4 regions of the Methylobacterium sp. CB376 genome follow, and region 2 is predicted to be linked to each of the others. Evidence: predicted binding sites of a transcription regulator. Region 2 holds the regulator's gene; each other region holds the start of a gene.

The links. Region 2 encodes LexA, which represses DNA repair genes until DNA is damaged. Its sites were predicted from a motif close to TGTTCNNNNTGTGTTCNG; they were not measured.
Region 1: recA (recombinase RecA) is a predicted target of LexA. The motif match lies at 1,458-1,475, and genes of this name have one in related genera.
Region 3: QA634_RS21325 (type IA DNA topoisomerase) is a predicted target of LexA. The motif match lies at 826-843, and genes of this name have one in related genera.
Region 4: QA634_RS05380 (ATP-dependent helicase) is a predicted target of LexA. The motif match lies at 964-981, and genes of this name have one in related genera.

What each region holds. Positions count from the first base shown of each region.
Region 1 covers NZ_CP121648.1:355,339-357,535, reverse strand. The annotation lists gene recA (recombinase RecA) at 308-1,399, opposite strand; gene QA634_RS01465 (caspase family protein) at 1,542-2,197, opposite strand, start outside.
Region 2 covers NZ_CP121648.1:7,370,480-7,372,676, forward strand. The annotation lists gene lexA (transcriptional repressor LexA) at 448-1,167, opposite strand; gene QA634_RS33925 (hypothetical protein) at 1,295-1,612, opposite strand; gene QA634_RS33930 (hypothetical protein) at 1,692-2,197, opposite strand, start outside.
Region 3 covers NZ_CP121648.1:4,670,526-4,672,722, reverse strand. The annotation lists gene QA634_RS21335 (hypothetical protein) at 1-156, shown strand, start outside; gene QA634_RS21330 (hypothetical protein) at 253-669, opposite strand; gene QA634_RS21325 (type IA DNA topoisomerase) at 869-2,197, shown strand, end outside.
Region 4 covers NZ_CP121648.1:1,209,056-1,211,252, forward strand. The annotation lists gene QA634_RS05380 (ATP-dependent helicase) at 1-952, opposite strand, end outside; gene QA634_RS05385 (hypothetical protein) at 1,149-1,403, shown strand; gene QA634_RS05390 (DegQ family serine endoprotease) at 1,491-2,197, opposite strand, start outside.

The sequences.
Region 1 (2,197 bases), 620 kb from region 2:
CGGGATGCCCGTGGACAACACGGACAGCTTGGATGCGCTCCAAGGTAAGGCGCGAGGTCGCACCGGGGAGGGGCGTGACTCCGCGGCGGCTCACGGACCCTGCCGTCAAGGCGGGCGGGGCGACCCGGGCCGCCGCGAGGGGGCGGGAGACTCGGAACGGCCTCGCCGCCTCCGGGAGCGTCGCGCAGGAGCGCGATCCCGCATGAGCGCGATCCCGCATGAGCCGGCCCGCGCGAGCGGCCCCAAACGGAAGGGGCCGCCGCGTCTCCCGCGGCGGCCCCTTCCTCCTCGATCCGTCGGGCCTGGCTCAGGCCTCGCCCTCGTCGAAATCCTCCGCGGTCGGGACCGCGTTCTCCAGGATCTTGTCGGCGACGAGGCCCATGTTCTGGCGGATCGCCGCCTCGATGCGCCCGGCGATGTCCGGGTTGTCCCGCAGGAAGCCCTTGGCGTTCTCGCGGCCCTGGCCCAGGCGCTGGCTGTCGTAGGAGAACCACGCCCCCGACTTCTCGACGATGCCGGCCTTCACGCCGAGGTCGATCAGCTCGCCCACCTTCGACACGCCCTCGCCGAACATGATGTCGAACTCGACCTGCTTGAACGGCGGCGCCACCTTGTTCTTCACCACCTTGACCCGGACGCTGTTGCCGATCGGCTCGTCGCGGTCCTTCAGGGTCGAGACGCGGCGGATGTCGAGCCGCACCGAGGCGTAGAACTTCAGCGCGTTGCCGCCCGTGGTGGTCTCGGGGCTCCCGTACATCACGCCGATCTTCATCCGGATCTGGTTGATGAAGATGACCATGCAGTTCGAGCGCGAGATCGAGCCGGTGAGCTTGCGCAGGGCCTGGCTCATCAGGCGGGCCTGGAGGCCCGGCTGCTGGTCGCCCATCTCGCCCTCGATCTCGGCCCGGGGGGTGAGCGCGGCAACCGAATCCACCACCAGCACGTCGATCGCGCCCGAGCGGACCAGCGTGTCGGTGATCTCCAGCGCCTGCTCGCCCGTGTCGGGCTGCGAGATCAGCAAGTCGTCGAGATTGACCCCGAGCTTGCGGGCGTAGACCGGATCGAGCGCGTGCTCGGCATCCACGAAGGCGCAGACCCCGCCCTTCTTCTGCGCCTCCGCGATCGTGTGCAGCGCCAGCGTGGTCTTGCCGGAGGATTCCGGGCCGTAGATCTCGATCACCCGCCCGCGCGGCAGGCCGCCGACGCCGAGCGCCACGTCGAGCCCGAGCGACCCGGTGGAGATGGTCTCGACCTCCTGCACCTTGTCGCCCTTGCCCAGGCGCATGATCGAGCCCTTGCCGAAGGCGCGCTCGATCTGGGCGAGCGCGGCATCGATCGCCTTCGACTTGTCTTTATCCATGGTCGGGTTTTCCACCAGTCGCAGCGAGGACTGAGCCATCTGACGGGTCCTTATGGCACGGGGGCGAAGAGATTCTCAATGTGCGCGGCTCCCGGTATGTACTTGTTTTGTTCTCGCTCTGCAAGGGCGCGGCCCGGCGGTGCGGCGGATCTCCGCGCGGCCGTCCGGGCGAGGGCGGGGGTCAGCGGCAGGGCGGCAGGCCGGGCTGACCGCAGGGCCGGCCGCCATGGCCGGGATGGGGCGCCGGCTGCGGAACGGCGCGCGGCGCCGCCGGCGGCGGGCGCTGCATCTGCATCATCTGCATCTGGTGCTGGCGCTGGGCGGCGGCCTGCTGCTGCATCATCATCTGCTGCTGGCGCGCCGCGGCCTGGGCCGCCTGCTGCCGGGCCGCCGCCTGCGAGGCCTGCTGCTGCATCACCTGCTGCCTCTGCTGAAAGGCCCGCGCGGCCTCCTGCTGCCGCTGCTGCATCATCATCTGCTGGCGCTGGGCCGCGGCGGCCCGCTGCGCCTGGGCGGCCCGGGCTTGGGCGGCCCGGGCTTGGGCGGCCTGCGCCTGGGCGGCCTGCTCCTGACGGACCTGCTGCTGGCGGGCGAAGTCCGGGTTCGGGGCGGGCGCCGCGACGGGGCCGTGCGGCGAGGCGGGCCGCCCGGCCGGGGGCTGGCCGGGCGGCGGCCAGCCCGGCCGCAGGGCCTGGACGGGCGCGGCGGGCGGCGCGGCGCGGGGCGGCGCGCCGGGGGCCGGCTGCGCCCGTAGCGTCGGCGCCGCTCCGGCGCCCGGCCGGTTCGCCGGCGCAGCCGGCCCGGGCAGGGCCTGCCCCGGGATCGGCGGCGGGCCGG
Region 2 (2,197 bases):
GGCCTCTCCGACGCAGGAGCGGCTCCTCCGTCCCTCGGACCGGCTTCGAGGTATCGGATGGCTCGGTTAAGCTTCCCCTACGCCAGCGCAGATCCGCCGCGCAACCAGCAGTTCCGCAAGGTGGAGACATGCCACAGGAGCGCATCTCCCACCACACGCAAACTGTCGCCGCGGGCGCGAGGCCGGCCATCACCCTGCTCTACGCTGCGCGCGCCTGCCTGATCGCGACGCGGCCCGGCGTCACCATGCGTCAGCTGCGGGAAGGAAGGTGTTCGCGCCGGACCACGCGTCGTCGGCGCTTCCCCTCGACCGGGATCAACCAGGCGTCGTCCCGATCTGCGGGGCCGAGAGGGGCTCGCGCGCGGCGGATGATGGCCGTCCGCGCGAGGGTTACGGGTCGAACCGGAGCCGGGGACGGCTCAGTACTTGCCTCAGGAGGTAATTGCCTCAGTACTTGCGGATGAGGCTGACGAGGCGGCCCTGGATGCGGACCCGGTCGGGCCCAAGGACCCGGGTCTCGTAGGCCGGGTTGGCGGCTTCGAGGGCGATCGACGAGCCGCGGCGGCGCAGGCGCTTGAGGGTCGCCTCCTCGTCGTCGATCAGCGCTACCACGATGTCGCCCGTATTGGCGGTGTCCTGGCGGCGGATCACCACCAAGTCCCCGTCCAGGATGCCGGCCTCGATCATCGAGTCGCCGCGCACCTCCAGGGCGTAGTGCTCGCCGCCGGCGAGGAAGTCCGGCGACATCGCGACGCTGCGGCTCTGGCTCTGGATGGCCGAGATCGGCGTGCCGGCGGCGATCCGGCCCATGACCGGGATGCTGACCGCGTGCCCGGATTCGTCGGAGACCAGGGCGGTCGGCAGCGGGGCGGGCTTGACCGGGGCCGAGGAGCGCCCCCCCTCGACGACGCTCGGCGTGAAGCGCACCACCTCCGCGGGGCCGCTCGCCACCGCCTCGGGGATGCGGATGACCTCGATCGCGCGGGCCCGGTTCGGCAGCCGGCGGAGGAAGCCGCGCTCCTCCAGGGCCGTGATGAGACGGTGGATGCCGGACTTGGACTTGAGGTCGAGGGCGTCCTTCATCTCGTCGAAGGAGGGCGGGACGCCGGTCTCGCGCATCCGCTGCTGGATGAAGCGGAGCAGGTCCAACTGCTTACGGGTGAGCATGGGTCACTCTCATCGCCTGCGCCGACGCGCGACATGGTACAAATCGCGAACAGGTTAAGCGTTCTTCAAGTGTTCCGCAAGCCGTTGCGGCGCAGGTCGACTTGCGTCGGGCCGGAGTCGGGCGGGCTCAGGATCCGGCGCCGTCCCGCGTCACCTGGGTCCGCGCCCGGAGGCGGGCCTCGGCGTCCTCGTCGTACGCGGCGGCCCTGGCGAGGATCTCGTCCGCGCGGTCCGCGCCTGCCGGGCCTCTCAGCCCCTGAAGGGTCCACTGCTCGCAGCGCAGCACCGTCAGGGCGTCGATGGCGGCCCAGAGCCGCTGCTCCACCTCGCCGGCCTCGAGACCGAGGCTGGCGAGCTCCGCCACCCGCGCGGCGAGGGCCGTCGACCGCAGCTCGATCTCGACGATCCGGCGGCTGATCTCGCGGAGAAGCGCGTCGACATCCATCGCGACGTCCCGCCCGTGCGGCTCCCGCGGGGGAGCCTAGCACGTGCCGCTGCGTCCGGTCACGCGACGGCGGCAGGCGTCATCCGGCGAGGTCGGCGCCGGCCTCCCCGTCGGGCGCCGCCTCGTCGGGCTCGTCGGACAGGGCGGCCTCCGCGGGGCGAACGCCCCGGTAGAATTCCCCGGCACGGACGGCCTCGCCGCCCGCGACCATGACGCTGAGATAGGTGTTGAGGGTCCCAGGCGCGACGTCCGGCAGCTGGCGGGCGATCTGCGCGCTGGTCAGGCCCTGCGGTCCGGCGCCCTCCAGCAGCGCCTTGAGGCGCCCCTTGGCCGAGTTCGCCCGCGGCCCGCGGCTGCCGCGCCCGACCGTCCTCGCCGCCTCGGCCGGCCGGCCGGCTCCCGCGAGCGGCAGGCCGGCGGTCCCCGCCAGTCCGGCGAGCGGCAGGTCGGTGTCGTCGACGATCGCCCGCAGCGCGTTCTCGGCGAGGCGGAGCTTCGCCAGCTCGCTGCCGATGCGCTCGTACTCGGCTTCCAGCGCGGCCCGCCGCTGGCTCACGTCGGCGAGCGCCTGCGCCAGGGTGTCGC
Region 3 (2,197 bases), 2.7 Mb from region 2:
GACGTGCTCGACGCCTACATGCCGTGCGAGAATCGGCCGGCCAACGACAACGCGGCCTGCCGCGCGGGGTGGCCCGCGCAGCGCCGCCCCGCCTTCCCCGCGCTGCGCGTGGTGGCGCGGCGGGATCAGGAGGGGACGCCCCGCCGCGCCCCGTGACGCCCGGCAGGAGCGCGGGCCGCCGCTGCGCCGAGGATCAGGATCGCGGCTCACGCCCGCCGCGGAAGCGGTGATGCGTCGGCGAACGATCTCGGGTCAGGGATTGCAGGGCATCGCGGCCGCGCCCTGGGCCACGAGGGCGGCGAGGTCGCGCAGGTCCGCGGGCTGGCGCCGGCTGCGCGCCACGGCGGTGGCCTCCCGCTGCAGGCGGGCGTTGCAGGCGCAGGACGGCACGCCCCCCGCCGGCGTGCAGGCATCGTGGTGCATGCAGGCCCGGTCGAGCGCGTCGACCGGAGGGCGGCCCGGGCCGCGGTCGCCGGGGCCGCAGTAATTCCCGTGGAAGACCAGGGAGCCGTCGACCAGCGGATTCGCGCCCGGCGCCAGCCGCGGCAGCACCACGCCCGGAAGACCCGGCGGCTCCACCAGCAGGCCCTGCGCGCGCGCCTGACCCGCAAGACCAACACCCACGAATGTCAGGATTGCGGCGGCCAGAACGCTGTTCCGTATATCCATGGTACTGGTCCTCTCGGCAAGTTTCCCCTCGTCATCCAAGATGACATCCGCCCTCGACGGGGCAAGCTGGGGATGATGACTGAGGCAGGGGCGCGCCGAGGCGATGCGCCGGGAGCCGGCGCGGACCCGCGTTGACGGGCGCCCGCCCGGCCGATATGTTCCTGATCCGTTCGCATTCTGCCGCTGAGGATCTGGCGCCATGGCCCGTGGCCAGGCCGGAAGGACGTTGTTCTTCTTCGAGAAGCCCTCGGCGATGCGCGAGCTGCAGCGCTTCTTCCGCGCGCCGACGACGGTCTGCATCGCCGCCGAGGGGCACCTGCTCGCCGCGCAGGAACCCGCCGAGATCAGGCCGGCCTGGAAGGCGTGGCGGTTCGAGGACCTGCCGATCGCCGTCGACGAGATCCCGCTCTGCTGCGGGCAGAGCCGGTCCGGGGCCTCGCACGCCGCTCGGATCGCGGCGATCCGCCGGGCCCTCGACGGGGTCGAGCGGGTGATCATCGCCACCGATCCGGGCCGCGAGGGCTCGATGATCGCCTGGGAGGTGCTGGAGCACCTGGGCTATCGCGGCCGGGTCGACCGGCTGCGCCTCGGCGCCCTCGACGAGGTCTCGATCCGGCGCGCCTTCGCGGCCCTGGGGCGCGACCCGGATTCGGGCGAGCGGGACTACGCCGCCTACCAGGAGGCGCTCTGCCGCCGCTACGAGGATTGGCATCTCGGACTCAACGGCACCCGGGCGGTGTCGCTGCGCCTGCGCCCGGCGGCCTTCCGGGAGCCCTGGCGCTTCGGCGGCGTGCAGACGCCGACCCTCGCGCTGCTGGCCGATCTGGAGCGGCGCATCCGGGACTTCGTGCCGCGGGAATTCTTCCGGATCGCGCTGCCGGTCGCAACGGTGAGCGGGGCGGAGTTGACGCTGTGGCACGCGCCGAAGGAGCGGATCTTCGCCCGCGAGGAGGCGGAGGCGATCGCGGCCGCGGCGCGCGGCTGGGCCGGGCCCCTCGCGGTCGCCGAGCGGGACGTGCGGCGCCCGCCGCCGCGGCTGTTCTCGAAGGACACCCTGGCCCGGCGCTGCGCCAAGAGCTTCGGCTTCGACCCGCAGCGCACCGCCTCCCTGGCCCAGGACCTCTACGACCGCGGCTTCCTGAGCTACCCGCGCACCGAATCCGAGCACTTGCCGGAGAGCCAGAGCGGCGACGCGCCGGCCGTGCTCGCGGCGCTCGGCGCGAGCCTGCCCGACCTCGCCGGGCTCGTCCCGGCGCCCGGGGCGGTCGTGCTCCGCCGCGGTCCGCGCGGCCACTACGTCAAGGATCCGGGCGAGCACCACGCCATCGTGCCGCTGCGCAAGGTGCCGCGGCCGGGCGAGGTCGGGCCGGAGGCGTGGCGGCTCTGGGAGCTGGTGGCCAAGGCCTTCCTGGCCGCCCACCTGCCGGACGGGATCGACGCCCGGACCACGGTCTCGGCCGAGGTCGCGACCGCGCTCGGGCCCAAGCGCTTCGCGGTGACCGGCAGCGTCGTGCGCGCGCCCGGCTGG
Region 4 (2,197 bases), 1.5 Mb from region 2:
GGATGTGGCCCGTCGAGCGGTAGTTGCGCTCCAGCCGCACCACCACGGCGCCCGGGAAATCGTGCTCGAAGCGCAGGATGTTGTCGACCTCGGCGCCGCGCCAGCCGTAGATCGACTGGTCGTCGTCGCCCACGCAGCAGACGTTGCGGCGGCCCTGGGCCAGGAGCCGCAGCCAGAGATACTGCGCCACGTTGGTGTCCTGGTACTCGTCGACCAGGATGTAGCGGAAGCGGTCCTGGTAGCTCGCCAGGATGTCGGGATTCTCGCGCCAGAGCTTGAGGCAGAGCAGGAGCAGGTCGCCGAAATCGACCGCGTTGAGGGTGGCGAGGCGCTCCTGATAGGCGGCGTAGAGCGGCCCGCCCTTGCCGAAGCCGAAGGCGCCGGCCTCGCCGGCCGGCACCTGGTCGGGGGCGAGGCCGCGGTTCTTCCAGCCGTCGATGGCCTGGGCGAGGCCGCGGGCGGGCCAGCGCTTCTCGTCGATGCCCGCCGCCTCGATCACCTGCTTGAGCAGGCGCAGCTGGTCGTCGGTGCCCAGGATGGTGAAGTCGGATCGCAGCCCGACCAGCTCCGCGTGGCGGCGCAGGATCTTGGTGCCGATCGCGTGGAACGTGCCGAGCCAGGGCATGCCCTCGCCGGCCGCGCCGATCAGGCCGCCGATGCGCTCCTTCATCTCCCGCGCGGCCTTGTTGGTGAAGGTCACGGCCAGGATGTCGAAGGGCCGGGCGCGGCCGATGGCGATCAGGTGGGCGATGCGCGTGGTCAGCACCCGCGTCTTGCCGGTGCCCGCGCCGGCCAGGACCAGGACGGGCCCCTCCGTCGCCTCGACGGCGCGGCGCTGCTCCGGATTGAGCCCGTCGAGATAGGCCGCCCCGGGAGGCGCCACGGCGGCCCTCGCGCGGGCTGCGATCGAGGTGGGGGCGGGCGCCTCGGCCCCGGCGGCATCGCGAGTCATGGATTCATCACTGGACCAAAACGCGAACGGCGTCGAGGGTGGGCCGGCGAGGGGGCCGGCGAGGGGGCCGGCGAGGGGGCCGGCGAGGGGGCCGGACGGTGGCGCAGCGCCGCAGGGTCGCGGGGAACCCGAGACCGTCCCGGCGCGTCCCCCCATCGCCGATATCCGTGACCGTTCACAGCCTCGGGGTGTTCCCATGCGCGTCCATACCCTGCTGATCCTCGCGGCCGCCCTGGCGGCGAGCCCCGCCCTGGCCCAGAACCAGCGCGGCACCACCCGTGCCGAGCGCACGGTCGAGGGTCTCAACAACTCGATGAACTATCGCAGCGAATCGCGCGACATCCAGCAGCAGAACCGGTTCGAGACGAACCAGCTGCAGGGCCAGATCCGCCGCGAGCAGACGCTGCCGCTGCCGCCGGTGACCCCCGGCATCATCGCCCCGGCCCGGTGAGGGAGCCGGGCGGGGCGCGCCTCGGTCCGGCGCCGTCGCGGCACCGGGTCACCCGCCGGAGCCTCTCCGGCGGGTGACCGGGCGTTCCTATTCGAGGCTCAGCGCCACGAACCGCACCTCGCCCTGGGCGTTCGAGACCAGCAGCAGGGCGGATTTGCGGCCCTCCTTCTTGATCTGATCCAGGCGGCGGGTGACGTCCGAGGGTGAGTTCACCGGCTCCTGGCCGACCTCGACGATGAGGTCGCCGGCCTGGATGCGCTTGTCGGCCGCGTTCGAGTTCGGGTCGACGCGGGTGACTACCACCCCCTTCAGCCCGTCCTTGATGTTGAAGCGCCGCCGCGCCTCCTCGGAGAGGCCGGTCAGGTTGAGGCCGAGGGCCTGGCGCGTCACGTCGGCCTCGGGCTGGGGCCGGTTGAGGGCGGCGGGCTGGGGCTTGTCGTTGTCCTCCAGCCGCCCGAGGGTGACCGGCCGCGTCTGCTCCGCGCCCTTGCGGATCGTGAGCACGTCCACGGTCTTGCCGACCGGCGTCGTCGCCACGATGCGGGGCAGGTCGCTCGACGACTTCACCTCGACGCCGTTGAACTTCACGATCACGTCGCCGACCTCGAAGCCGGCGGTCTTGGCCGGGCCCTTCTCGTCGATGCCGGCGATCAGCGCGCCGCGGGCGCCGCCCTTGAGGCCGAGCGCCTCGGCGGTGGTGTCGTCGACGTTCTGGATCCGCACGCCGAGCCAGCCGCGACGGGTCTCGCCGTACTGGCGCAACTGCTCGATCACCGGGGCCGCCGTCGCGGTCG